DNA from 3 places in the Variovorax sp. S12S4 genome. Region 2 is predicted to be linked to each of the others. Evidence: predicted binding sites of a transcription regulator. Region 2 holds the regulator's gene; each other region holds the start of a gene.

Region 1 (4,192 bases), 2.9 Mb from region 2:
CCTTGCCAAGATCGGCGTCAAGGCCGAGATCAAGAGCTTCGAATGGGGCGAGTACCGCAAGCGCCTGCAGGCCGGCGAGCACCAGATGGGCATGCTGGGCTGGACCGGCGACAACGGCGACCCGGACAACTTCCTCTACACGCTGCTGGGTTGCGCCTCGGCGCAATCGGCGAGCGGCAGCAACATCTCCAAGTTCTGCTACCAGCCGTACGAAGACCTCGTGCTGAAGGCCAAGACCGCAACCAAGCAGGCCGACCGCGATGCGCTCTACAAGAAGGCGCAAGTCATCTTCAAGGAGCAGGCACCATGGTTCACCATTGCGCATGCGGTGCAGCTGAAGCCGGTGCGCAAGGAAGTGGTCGACTTCAAGCTCAGCCCGTTTGGCCGCCACACCTTCTACGGCGTGGACATCAAGTAGCCGATGAGCGCACCCGTTGCCATCGTCGCAGCCATGCATGAGGAGCTGAGCGCGCTCCTTGCGCAGATGCCCGACGAGCAGCGCGTGCGCGCGGCGGGGCGCGACTTCTGGATCGGCCATTTGCACGGCCAGCCGGTGGTTGCGGTGCTGTCGCGCATCGGCAAGGTGGCCGCGGCGATCACGGCCACGGTGCTGCTCGAACGCTTCGGCGTGCGGGCCATCGTGTTCACGGGCGTTGCCGGCGGGCTTGCGCCCGGCGTGAACGTGGGCGACGTGGTGGTCGCGTCGGAACTGCTGCAGCACGACCTCGATGCCTCGCCGATCTTTCCGAAGTACGAAGTGCCGCTCATGGGCATGGCGCGCTTCACGGCCGATGCGGCCATTGCCGATGCGCTTTCTGTCGTGGCAACGCAGGTGCTGAGCGATCCGGCTGCATTGATCGGCCAGCAGGCGCTCGACGAGTTCGGCATTGAAGCGCCCAGGGTGCATCGCGGCTTGCTGGTGAGCGGTGACCGCTTCGTATCGACCACGGCCGAAAGCGAAGCATTGCGAAGGGATCTTCCCGATGCACTGGCGGTGGAAATGGAAGGCGCCGCGATGGCGCAGGTGTGCCACGACTACGGCGTGCCGTTCGCGGCCATGCGCACCATCTCCGATCGCGCCGACGACGCGGCGCATGGCGACTTCGCACGCTTCGTTGTCGAAGTGGCGAGCCGCTACAGCCTTGCGCTGGTCGGCGCGTGGTTGGCCGCGCTGCCGCTTTCGGGCGAAACCTCTGCTGCTACTTGAGCCAGCCGCGCCGGCGGAAGTACCACATGGGCACCAGCGCGCTTGCCGCCATCAGCGCCAGCGCATACGGATAGCCCAGCGACCAGTCGAGCTCGGGCATGAACTTGAAGTTCATGCCGTAGATGCTCGCGATCAGCGTGGGCGGCAGCAGCGCCACGCTGGCCACCGAGAAGATCTTGATGGTCTTGTTCTGGTTGATGTTGATGAAGCCGACGGTCGCATCCATCAGGAAGTTGATCTTGTCGAACAGGAAGGCCGTGTGGTTGTCCAGCGACTCGATGTCGCGCAGGATCTGCCGCGCCTCCTCGAACTGCTCGGCATTGAGCATGCGGCTGCGCATCATGAAGCTCACCGCGCGGCGCGTGTCCATCACGTTGCGGCGGATGCGGCCGTTCAAGTCTTCCTGCCGCGCAATGGCGCCCAGCACCTCGCCGGCCAGTTCGTCGCTCACGTTGCCTTCGAGCACCTTCTTGCCGGCAATCTCCAGCTCGTCGTAGATGTTCTCGAGCGTGTCGGCCGAGTATTCGGCGTCGGCGTCGAACAGCTTGAGCAGCACTTCCTTCGCGTCTTCGATCAGCCCCGGCGCGCGGCGCGCACGCATGCGCAGCAGGCGGAACACCGGCACGTCTTCGTCGTGAATCGAGAACAGCACGCCGCGGCTGCGAAGCTCGGTGTTGTGCTGGTTCAGGATGAACGCAACGCGCACCGAGCGCGGGTCTTCGTCGTCGTCGATCAGAAAGTCGGAGCGGATGTGCAGCTCGCCGTTGTCTTCTTCATAGAAGCGCGCCGATTCCTCGATGTCCTCGTCCATCGCGTCTTCGGGGATCGAGAGGCCGTAGTACTGCTTGATCCAGCGCTTTTCCTCGAGCGTGGGCGATTCGAGGTCGACCCAGATCGGCTGGAACTTGGAAAGCTCCTCCAGAGACTCGATCTCTTCCTGAACGAGGCGACCGTTGGCGAGCGTAAATATATTGAGCATGGGCTCACTCCCGTGAAATGACTGAGGCGATGGGGCGAGGGAGGGGCGCTTTCAAATCCCAGGCCCGGCAAGCAGGCGTCAGAGGGGAGTTGAAAGCTGCCGAGACGGAGCGGTTTCCATGATGCGGTCTCCAGTTGCAGCGAGGCGCGATTATGTCATCGGCCATATGACGGCAGCGTCGCCGATCTGGATGGACATACAGTAAAGTCACGGCCATGCAGACCGCTGCGCTCCCCGTTTTTTCCGCCGCCGGTGCCACGCAGGCCGACCGCCTTGCCGCCGCGCTCGGCGCGCTCAACGACGAGCAGCGCGCCGCGGTCGAGCATGGCGTGGGCACCCTGGTCGGCCGCGACGAGCGTCCGCTGCTGGTCATTGCCGGTGCGGGTTCCGGCAAGACCAGCACGCTGGCACACCGTGTGGCGCACCTGATCGCCGGCGGCGTCGATCCGCAGCGCCTGCTGCTCCTGACCTTTTCGCGCCGCGCCGCACAAGAGATGGAGCGCCGCGCGGGCCAGGTGCTGGCGCGCGTGCTCGGGCTCAAGTCCGAAAAGCCGCCGGCGCTGCCGTGGGCCGGCACTTTCCACGGCATCGGCGCGCGCTTGCTGCGCGAATACGCCGCCCACATCGGCTTGAACGACAACTTCACCATTCACGACCGGGGCGACGCCGAAGACCTGATGGGCCTGGTGCGCCACGAGCTCGGCCTGTCGACCAGCGTGAACCGCTTTCCGCGCAAGGGCACGTGTCTTTCGATCTACTCGCGTTGCGTCAACACGCGGGCGCCGCTGGCCCAGGTGCTGTCCGAAGCCTTTCCCTGGTGCGCCGAGTGGGAAGCCGAGCTCAAGCGCCTGTTCGGCGCCTACGTGGAAGCCAAGCAGCAGCAGAACGTGCTCGACTACGACGACCTGTTGCTCTACTGGGCCGGAATGGTGGCGGAGCCTGCGCTGGCCGACCTGATCGGCGCGCGCTTCGACCACGTACTGGTCGATGAATACCAGGACACCAACCTGCTCCAGGCCGCGATCCTTCTTGCGCTCAAACCCGACGGACGCGGCGTGACGGTGGTGGGCGACGATGCGCAGTCGATCTACTCTTTTCGGGGCGCAACGGTCCGTAACATTCTCGACTTTCCCTCACAGTTTTCGCAGGCTGCGCGCGTCGTCACGCTGGAGCGCAACTACCGCTCGACGCAGCCGATCCTCGACGTCTCGAACCGGGTCATCGCGCAAGCCGCCGAACGGCATGCCAAGACGCTCTGGACCGACAAGCCGTCCGCGGGCCGGCCGCAACTGGTGCTGGTGCCCGACGAGGCACAGCAAGCCGTGTGGGTGGCCGACAAGGTGCTGGAGCACCGCGAAGGCGGCCTCGCGCTCAAGTCGCAAGCGGTGCTTTTTCGCACCTCCACGCACAGCGCGCCGCTCGAGCTCGAATTGGCGCGCCGCAACATTCCGTTCGTGAAATACGGCGGTCTCAAGTTCCTCGAGGCCTCGCACGTCAAAGACTTGCTCGCGGTGCTGCGCTTCGCCGAAAACCCCCGCGGGCGCATGGCGGGGTTTCGCGTGACGCAGCTCATTCCGGGCATCGGCCCCGCCACCGGCGCACGGCTGCTCGACGCCATGGACCAAGCGGCCGACCCGGCCGCGGCCGTGCGCGACTTCGTGCCGCCGGCCGCGGCGCGCGCCGAGTGGGCGGTGTTCGCGGAGGCGTATGCCGCGCTGCGTACGCCCTCGCTGCCATGGCCCGCCGATGTGGACCTGGCGGTTCGCTGGTACTTGCCGCACCTGGAGCGGCTGTATGACGACACCTCGGGCGTGCGGCGCGGCGATATCGAGCAGCTTGCGCGGCTTGCGGCGGGCTACGGCTCGCGCGAGCGCTTCCTGACCGAGCTCACGCTCGATCCGCCCGAAGCCACCAGCGACCGCCCGGGGCCGCCGTTGCTCGACGAGGACTACCTGATCCTCTCGACCATCCATTCGGCCAAGGGACAGGAGTGGAATTCGGTGCAT
Region 2 (4,192 bases):
GAGGCACATCACCACCGCGGCAACCGTGATCAGCTGGCCCGCGGTAGCGACGGTAACCGCCAGCGACGTGCTGATTTCATTGAGCGTGCCGGGCACCACCATCACGCCCGTGCCGATCACGAAATTGCCGGCCAGCAGCGCCCAGAGCGCGCCCCGGGGCGCAGGCCGGTTCACTGAAGGACCTTCGCCTTCGGCTGCGGTACTCGCCTTGGGGCGGCCCGGCGGCTCATGAAATCACCGGCGAACCTGCAGCGCGCCCGGATTCACGATGTTGGTGGGGTTGCCCTTGATGAAGCTCACCACGTTGTCGAATGCCTGCCCGAAATAGCTCTCGTAGCTGTCTTGCTCCACGTAGCCGATATGCGGTGTGCAGATGCAGTTTTCGAGGCGCAGGAGCGCGTGCCCCTGCAGCGGCGGCTCGCTCTCGAACACGTCGACCGCCGCCAGCCCCGGACGGCCGCGGTTGAGCGCCGCCAGCAGGGCATCGGGTTCGACCAGTTCCGCGCGCGAGGTGTTGACGAAAAGCGCCGTCGGCTTCATGCGCGAAAGGTCTTCGAGCGTGACCAGGCCCATGGTTTCTTCGTTCAGCCGCAGGTGCACCGACAGCACATCGGCCGCGGCAAAGAACTCGTGCCGGTTCTGCGCCACCTGGAAGCCGTCGGACCGGGCCTTGGCGCAGCTTGCCTCGCGGCCCCAGATGACGACCTGCATGCCGAAGGCTTGGCCGTAGCGCGCCACCAGCTGGCCGATGCGGCCGTAGCCCCAGATGCAGAGGGTTTTGCCCTTGAGCACCGAGCCCAGACCGAAGTTGGGCGGCATCGAAGCCGACTTGAGCCCCGATTGCTGCCACGCGCCGTGCTTGAGGTTGCTGATGTACTGCGGCAAGCGCCGCATGGCCGCCATGATCAGCGCCCAGGTGAGTTCGGCGGGCGCTTGGGGAGAGCCGGTGCCCTCGGCCACAGCCACACCCCGTTCGGTACACGCTGTGACGTCGATATGGTTGCCCACGCGCCCCGTCTGCGAAATGAGCTTGAGCTTGGGCAGCTTTTCGATCAGTTGGCGCGAGATATGGGTGCGCTCGCGGATCAGCACGATCACGTCGGCGTCCTTCAGGCGAATTGACAGTTGACCAATGCCCTTGACCGTGTTGGTGTAGACCTTGGCCGCGTACGCGTCCAGCTTGGTGGCGCAGCGCAGCTTGCGCACGGCGTCCTGGTAATCGTCGAGGATCACAATGTTCATGGCGTGCCATTGTGCCTCGCAGCATTGGCATGACGCGCGTGTGAACGTTTGGATACCCGCCCCGGGCAATGGTCACCGGGGGTTGCATGGCCTCAATGCAGGCGTGTGGAGGCGGGCGCGGTGCTCACGGCTTCCATGGCCTCGAGTGCCGCCAGGCGGTCGAGTTCGGCGCAAACGTCGGCCATGCGACCGGAAATCACCATGCGGTTGGTGCTGCGCTTTTCGCCTTGCAGGCCGTCCACCACGCGAATGACGCGCAGGGGCCGTGCGGGTGCGGGGGACGCATCAGCCGAGGCGGCTGGACCATGGGTCCGGGCCGTGCAAGACGGCCGGACCGCGACGTAGCGCAAGCCTGCGGAAGCACTGCTGCTGTCGTGGCGGCGCGGGCGACGGGCCGGCAGCAGCCGGCTTGCGAGCGATTGCAGCGGCATCCACAAATCAACGATGGCGAGGAGGGCGATTCCCATGTGAACTCCAAAAAAGTCTGAGGTTGAACACAGGCAGGATTTCTTTGATCGGGCGCAACAGGGTGATGGCGACTTAGCGCCATACGCCCGCCACCTGTTGCGACCGGGTGGGGTGCTGCTTTCGCGGCAGGCCGCAGGGCCTACATCAGCATGGTGTTGCGAATGAGGCCGACCGCCAGGCCTTCGATTTCGAACGGCTCGCCGGGCTGGACCACGATGGTGGGGTAGTCGGGGTTTTCGGCGTGCAGCTCGATGACCTGCTTGTTGCGCTTGAGGCGCTTGACCGTGACTTCGTCGCCGAGGCGGGCCACCACGATCTGGCCGTTGCGGGCTTCCTTGGTGGCTTGCACCGCCAGCAGGTCGCCGTCCATGATGCCGGCGTCGCGCATGGACATGCCGCGCACCTTCAGCAGGTAGTCGGGCTGGCGCTGGAACAGCGTGTTCTCGACATAGTAGGTCTGGTCGACGTGTTCTTGCGCGAGGATGGGCGAACCCGCCGCCACACGGCCGATAAGAGGCAGTGCCAGCTGCGCCATGCCGGGCAGCGAAAGCGAGAACTGGTTGTTGCGCGACTCGTTGAGCGAACGCAGCGCATCGCCCTTGAGCCGGATGCCGCGGGAGGTGCCGCTGACGAGTTCGATGACACCCTTGCGGGCCAGCGCCTGCAGGTGCTCTTCGGCCGCGTTGGCCGACTTGAAGCCCAGCTCATTGGCGATTTCTGCCCGCGTGGGCGGAGCGCCGGTGCGTGCGATGGCGCTCTGGATCAAGTCCAGGATTTGCTGCTGGCGGGCGGTAAGCTTCACGGCGAACTGCATATGTTGTTCCTTGCGGCACTGGCTAGATATCCAGTACCTGTATTTTTAACCAGTTTTTAAAAGTTGGCAAGCCATGGTTAATTCGCTCTCGCCGAGCCTGCGGCGCATTGTGGTTCTGGGAACGGGCGGCACCATTGCGGGCCGTGCCGCCAGCGGTGGCGACAACATCGGCTACACCGCCGGGCAAGTGGGCGTGGCAGACCTGCTCGGCGGCATCGAGGCGCCCGAAGGCCTGGCGCTTGCGGCCGAGCAGGTGGCGCAGCTCGACAGCAAGGACATGGAACCCGACGTCTGGCTGCAGCTCGCCCGGCGTTGCGCTTTCTGGCTGGCCAAGGCCGATGTGGCCGGCGTGGTGATCACGCACGGCACCGACACGCTCGAGGAAACCGCCTTCTTTCTTCAGGCCGTGCTTGCGCCCGGCAAACCCGTGGTGCTGACCTGCGCCATGCGCCCGGCCAGTTCGCTTTCGCCCGATGGCCCGCAGAACGTGCGCGACGCCATCTCGGTGGCAGCCGCGCCGGCTGCGCGGGGCGTAACCGTGGTCTGCGCAGGCGCAATCCACAGTGCCTTCGATGTGCAGAAGGTGCACACCTATCGGCAGGATGCGTTCGCTTCGGGCGATGTCGGTCCGGTCGGCTATGTGGAGGAGGGGGTGGTACGGCGGGTGCGGGATTGGCCTGAGTCGCCGGCGCGCTCGAAGCTTCTCGAAGCCGGCGAAGCCGCGGCGATGCAATGGCCGAGGGTCGAAATCCTCACCAGCCACGCCGGTGCGACCGGCGCCATTGTCGACGTGCTGCTTCAGGAGCGGGCGATGGGCGTCGCCGAGCCGGTGCGCGGGCTGGTGCTCGCCGCGACTGGCAACGGCACGGTGCACCATGCGCTGGAGGCTGCCGCGCTTCGCGCGCAGGATGCGGGCGTCGCCGTGCTGCGCGCCACACGTTGCGCGAGCGGGCGCGTTCTTCCGAGGCCTGATGACAAGCTGCGTGATGCCGGCGCCCTGACGCCGGTCAAGGCACGGATCGCGTTGATGCTGGAACTGATCGGAACAGCCGCCTGAGGGGCCGCGGGCACAAGCGGGCAGGCGCGCAAGCTGCCAAGGCAGCCCGCCTGCTGCCGAACTTCAGTTGCTCAGTGCAGCCAGTGCGCGCTGGGTGATTTCTTCGACCGTGCCGACGCCCTTGATGGCGCGGTATTTCGGCGCCGAGGCCGGATCGGCCTTGGCCCAGGCCGAGTAGTAGTCGACCAGCGGACGCGTCTGCTGGCTGTACACCTCGAGCCGCTTGCGCACGGTTTCTTCCTCGTCGTCCTTGCGCTGGATCAGTTCTTCGCCCGTGATGTCGTCCTTGCCCTCGACCTTCGGCGGATTGAACTTCACGTGATAGATGCGGCCCGATGCGGGGTGCGAGCGGCGGCCGCTCATGCGTTCGATGATGTCGCTGAAGGGCACGTCGATTTCGAGCACGTAGTCGAGCTTGACGCCCGCTGCCTTCATCGCGTCCGCCTGCGGAATGGTGCGCGGGAAGCCGTCGAACAGGAAGCCGTCGGCGCAATCGGGTTGCGCGATGCGTTCCTTCACGAGGTTGATGATGAGGTCGTCGCTCACCAGGCCACCCGATTCCATGACCGCCTTGGCTTGCTGGCCGAGCGGTGTGCCGGCCTTGACGGCTG
Region 3 (4,192 bases), 2.6 Mb from region 2:
CTGCGGGCGCGAGATGCTGGCCGCGATCTCGTCGATGTCGAGGTACGAGGTGTTGGTGGCCAGCACCGCGCCGGGCTTGCACACGCGGTCGAGTTCGGCGAACACCGCCTTCTTCACGCCCATGTCTTCGAACACCGCTTCAACCACGATGTCGGCCTGTGCGAGCGCGTCGTAAGAGGTGGAGCCCGAGAAGCGCGCCATCACGGAGGCCTTGGCTTCGGGCGTCATGCGGCCCTTGCCGATCAGGCCGTCGTACACCTTTTCGACATGCTGGCGGCCGCGCGCAAGGCTGGGCTCGTCGCGTTCGATCATGGTCACGGGCAGGCCCGCGTCGAGCATCGCCACCGCGATGCCCGCACCCATGGTGCCGCCGCCGATGATGCCGGCCGATTCGATCGCGCGCGGCTTGGCGGCCTTGGTTTCGGGCGCCTTCAGCACTTCGCGCTCGGCGAAGAAGGCGTGGATGAGGCCGGCGCGCTGCGGGCTGTCGATGCACTGCAGGAACAGCTTGCGCTCCAGCGCCATGCCTTCGTCGAAGGGCAGCGTGAGCGCGGCTTCGACCGCTTCGATGATCTTCATCGGCGAGAAGAGCCCGCGGCTCTTCTTGGCGGTGTCGGCGCGCGCTGCTTCCAATGCGGCGCGGCTGCCGTCGGCATCGGCCAGGCCGGCGGCCTCGCGCGTGCGGCGCACCGGTGCCTTGGCGGCGGCGAGTTCCTGCGCATAGGCCAGGCCTTCGGCGCGCGCGTCGGCCTGGGTGCCCAGGCGGTCGACCAGCCCGAGCGACAACGCTTCCTTCGCACCCGCGTGGCGGCCGCTGAGCATCAGCTCGAGCGCGGGCTTCACGCCGATAAGGCGCGGCGCGCGCTGAGTACCGCCGGAACCGGGCAAGAGGCCAAGCTGCACTTCGGGCAGGCCCAGCTTGGCCGAAGGCGCGGCAATGCGGTAGTGCGTCGACAGCGCCACTTCAAGCCCGCCGCCCAATGCCGCGCCGTGGATGGCGGCAATCACAGGCTTCGTGCAGTTCTCGATCTTCAGGCACACCTCGGGCAGCGAGGGCGGCTGCGGCGTCTTGCCGAACTCGCGGATGTCCGCGCCCGCGATGAAGTTGCGGCCCGCACCGAAGATCAGCACCGCGGCGGCCGCGCTGTCGGCCTCCGCCGCCTCGATGGCGGCCACCAGGCCGCGGCGCACATCCACGCCCAAGGCGTTGACCGGCGGGTTGTCGATGGTCACCACGAACACGCCGCCCGGATGTGGGGCGCGCTCGAAGCTGACGGGGTTGGAAGAAGACGCGGGAAGGCTGGAGTCGGTGATGGCCATGTCTTGTCTCTCTTGTCTCTTGCGGGTTCCAGGGTGAACCCGGCATTCTTTGCCCGATGCGCGGCTTTGACAATTGCATAGAGGGTTGACAGACTGTCAAAGGATTTTTGACACAATCCGGTGCATGGACCTCCAATCGCTGACCTTGCTGGTGGAAATCCTCGATGCGGGCAACCTGAGCGCGGCGGCACGCCGCCTCAAGATGAGCCGTGCCAACGTCAGCTACCACCTGAACCAGCTGGAACGCTCGGTCGGCGCCCAGCTGGTGCGGCGCACCACCCGCCGCGCCGAGCCCACCGAGATCGGCCTGCGCCTCTACCAGCATGGCGTCGCCATCCAGACCGAACTGCTGGCCGCAAAAGAATCCGTCACCACGCTGGGCGAGGGCTTGCAGGGCCGCGTGCGGCTCAGCGTGCCCAGCGGCTACGGCCAGCTGGTCATGGCCGACTGGCTGATCGACTTCAAGCGCCAGTACCCCGGCATCGTGCTGGACGTGGTGTTCGAAAACCGCATCGAAGACCTGCTGCGCGACGAGGTCGACATTGCGATCCGCGTGGTGCCCGAGCCCCCGCAGAACCTGGTGGCGCGGGAGCTGGGGCCGGTGCGCTACGTGGCCTGCGCCTCGCGCGACTATGCGCAGAAGCATCCGCTGCCGGTGCAGCTGGACGAGCTGCAGGGCGCGCCGGTGGTCACCGCCGCGGTCATCGGCCGGGAACTGCGCGTGTCGGCCTACCAGGGTGAGACCCGGCGCGAGGTGATCCTCGAGCCGACGCTGATTTCAGAAAACTTTCTGTTCCTGCGCCAAGCCATCCTCGCGGGCCTGGGCATCGGCCTCGTGCCCGACTACGTGGTGCAGGACGACGTGCGCCGTGGCGAGGTGGTGACCACGCTGGACGACTGGCGCCTGAGCATTTTCGGCACGCAGATGTTCATGCTCTACATGCCGAACCGGCAGCACACGCGGGCGATCCGCACCTTCATCGACTTCATCCTGGAGCGGGTGCGGCCGCCCGCCACGGACCCGGCCGATCAGTCGCAGCGGTAGGTGACTTCGCCGACGACCGGCGCGCGTGAGCGCTTGGGGTCGAGATAGCGCATCGGAGCGCCGAAATTGCGGCAGTAGGCCTCTGCGTCCTGCGGACTGGGCGACTTGAACACGCCGTCGCCGAGCCAGGTGACACGGGGCGCGGGCCGCGCGGCGCATCCGGCGAGGACGAGGGTCGCGAGGGGCAGGGCGAAAAAAGCGGAGAGAGCAGGTGAGCGGCGCATCGGAAAGCGCATCGCTGCGCACGGGTGAAGAAGAGAGCCCGCGACTTTAGCGGGTGAAAAGCTTGGGCGCTTTCCCCGCTCTTCAAGACATACGGCCTTCAAAGCTGTATATTCATACAGTATTTTAAGTGCCCAGTTTCCCGTGGACCTCCAGCGCAAACTCGCCATCCTCGCGGACGCCGCCAAGTACGACGCCTCGTGCGCGTCCAGCGGCTCGCAGCCGCGCGACTCGCTCGGCGGCCGCGGCATCGGCTCGACCGAGGGCGCTGGCATCTGCCACAGCTTCGCGCCGGACGGGCGCTGCATCTCGCTGCTGAAGGTGCTGCTTACCAACCACTGCCAGTACGACTGCCTCTACTGCGTCAATCGCGCATCGAGCAACGTGCCGCGCGCGCGCTTTCGCGTCGACGAGGTGGTGCAGCTCACGCTCGACTTCTACCGCCGCAACTGCATCGAGGGGCTGTTCCTGTCCAGCGGCATCGTCAAGTCGCCGGACCACACGATGGAGCAGGTGGTCGAGGTGGCGCGCACGCTGCGCGAAGACCACGACTTTCGCGGCTACGTCCACCTGAAGACAATTCCCGATGCGAGCGACGAGCTCATTGCGCGCGCCGGCCGCTATGCAGACCGCCTGAGCATCAACGTCGAGATGCCGACCACCGAGGGCCTGCAGGCGCTCGCCCCCGAGAAGGACGAAAGCGCCATCCGCCGATCGATGGCGCGGCTGCGCCTGCGCATCGACGACACGCGCGAAGAGGCGCGCCGCGTGGTGCCGATTCGCGCGCTGCCCGGCGCGGCGCCCGCCGCCGCAAAGCCGCCGCCCTTTGCGCCCGCCGGCCAGAGCACGCAGATGATCGTGGGCGCCGATGCCACCGACGACCGGCAGATCCTCGCCTCGAGCGCCACCCTCTACGGCGCCTACAAGCTCAAGCGCGTGTACTACTCCGCCTTCAGCCCCATACCCGACGCCGCCCGCGCGCTGCCGCTGGTGGCACCGCCGCTGATGCGCGAGCACCGGCTCTACCAGGCCGACTGGCTCATGCGCTTCTACGGCTTCGGGCACGAGGAAATAGTGGCCGAGCCCAATGGCCTGCTGCGGCTCGACGTCGATCCCAAGCTGGCCTGGGCGCTCGCGCATGCCGACCGCTTTCCGGTCGACCTGAACCATGCGCCGCGCGAAATGCTGCTTCGCGTGCCGGGGCTCGGCGTGAAAGCCGTCGAGCGGCTGCTGCAGGCGCGGCGCGTGCGCCGGGTGCGCGCGGACGACCTGCGGCGGTTGCACGTGCCGGCGCGCAAGGTGCTGCCGTTTGTCGTCGCGGACGGGCACCGGCCGTCGCGCGGGGCGCCCATGCCTTCGCCGGAGCCGCAGCGCGCGGCGCAAGCCTCGCTGTTCTGAGCCGAGTCATTTGCCATGCACGTGCGGCTCGACGACCCGGTCGATCTCGACGCCTTTCGCCGCCATGCGCGGCAGCTGCTTGCCGCGGGCGTGCCGCCGGGCCGCGTCGAATGGAACGCGGCGCAGGCCGCTGGCGATGCCGCAGATCTGTTCGGCGCTGGGAGCAAAGCCGCGCCGCCGGCGGCGCTTGCTACCGCCGCAGAACGG

What was found. The regulator LexA, encoded in region 2, represses DNA repair genes until DNA is damaged. The targets are predictions, from matches to a motif close to ACTGTATNNNNATACAGT.
Region 1: a site for LexA is predicted at 2,372-2,389, ahead of M0765_RS10845 (ATP-dependent helicase). Genes of this name have one in related genera too.
Region 3: a site for LexA is predicted at 2,693-2,710, ahead of M0765_RS12500 (putative DNA modification/repair radical SAM protein). Genes of this name have one in related genera too.

The regions. Positions count from the first base shown of each region.
Region 1 covers NZ_JALPKR020000002.1:2,184,079-2,188,270, forward strand. The annotation lists gene M0765_RS10830 (ABC transporter substrate-binding protein) at 1-418, shown strand, start outside; gene M0765_RS10835 (5'-methylthioadenosine/adenosylhomocysteine nucleosidase) at 422-1,207, shown strand; gene corA (magnesium/cobalt transporter CorA) at 1,200-2,186, opposite strand; gene M0765_RS10845 (ATP-dependent helicase) at 2,402-4,192, shown strand, end outside.
Region 2 covers NZ_JALPKR020000002.1:5,119,224-5,123,415, reverse strand. The annotation lists gene M0765_RS25135 (MFS transporter) at 1-174, opposite strand, end outside; gene M0765_RS25130 (D-2-hydroxyacid dehydrogenase family protein) at 235-1,242, opposite strand; gene M0765_RS25125 (hypothetical protein) at 1,335-1,709, opposite strand; gene lexA (transcriptional repressor LexA) at 1,850-2,524, opposite strand; gene M0765_RS25115 (asparaginase) at 2,598-3,581, shown strand; gene adk (adenylate kinase) at 3,645-4,192, opposite strand, start outside.
Region 3 covers NZ_JALPKR020000002.1:2,555,006-2,559,197, forward strand. The annotation lists gene M0765_RS12485 (3-hydroxyacyl-CoA dehydrogenase NAD-binding domain-containing protein) at 1-1,320, opposite strand, end outside; gene M0765_RS12490 (LysR family transcriptional regulator) at 1,445-2,365, shown strand; gene M0765_RS12495 (hypothetical protein) at 2,350-2,601, opposite strand; gene M0765_RS12500 (putative DNA modification/repair radical SAM protein) at 2,732-3,985, shown strand; gene M0765_RS12505 (UdgX family uracil-DNA binding protein) at 4,001-4,192, shown strand, end outside.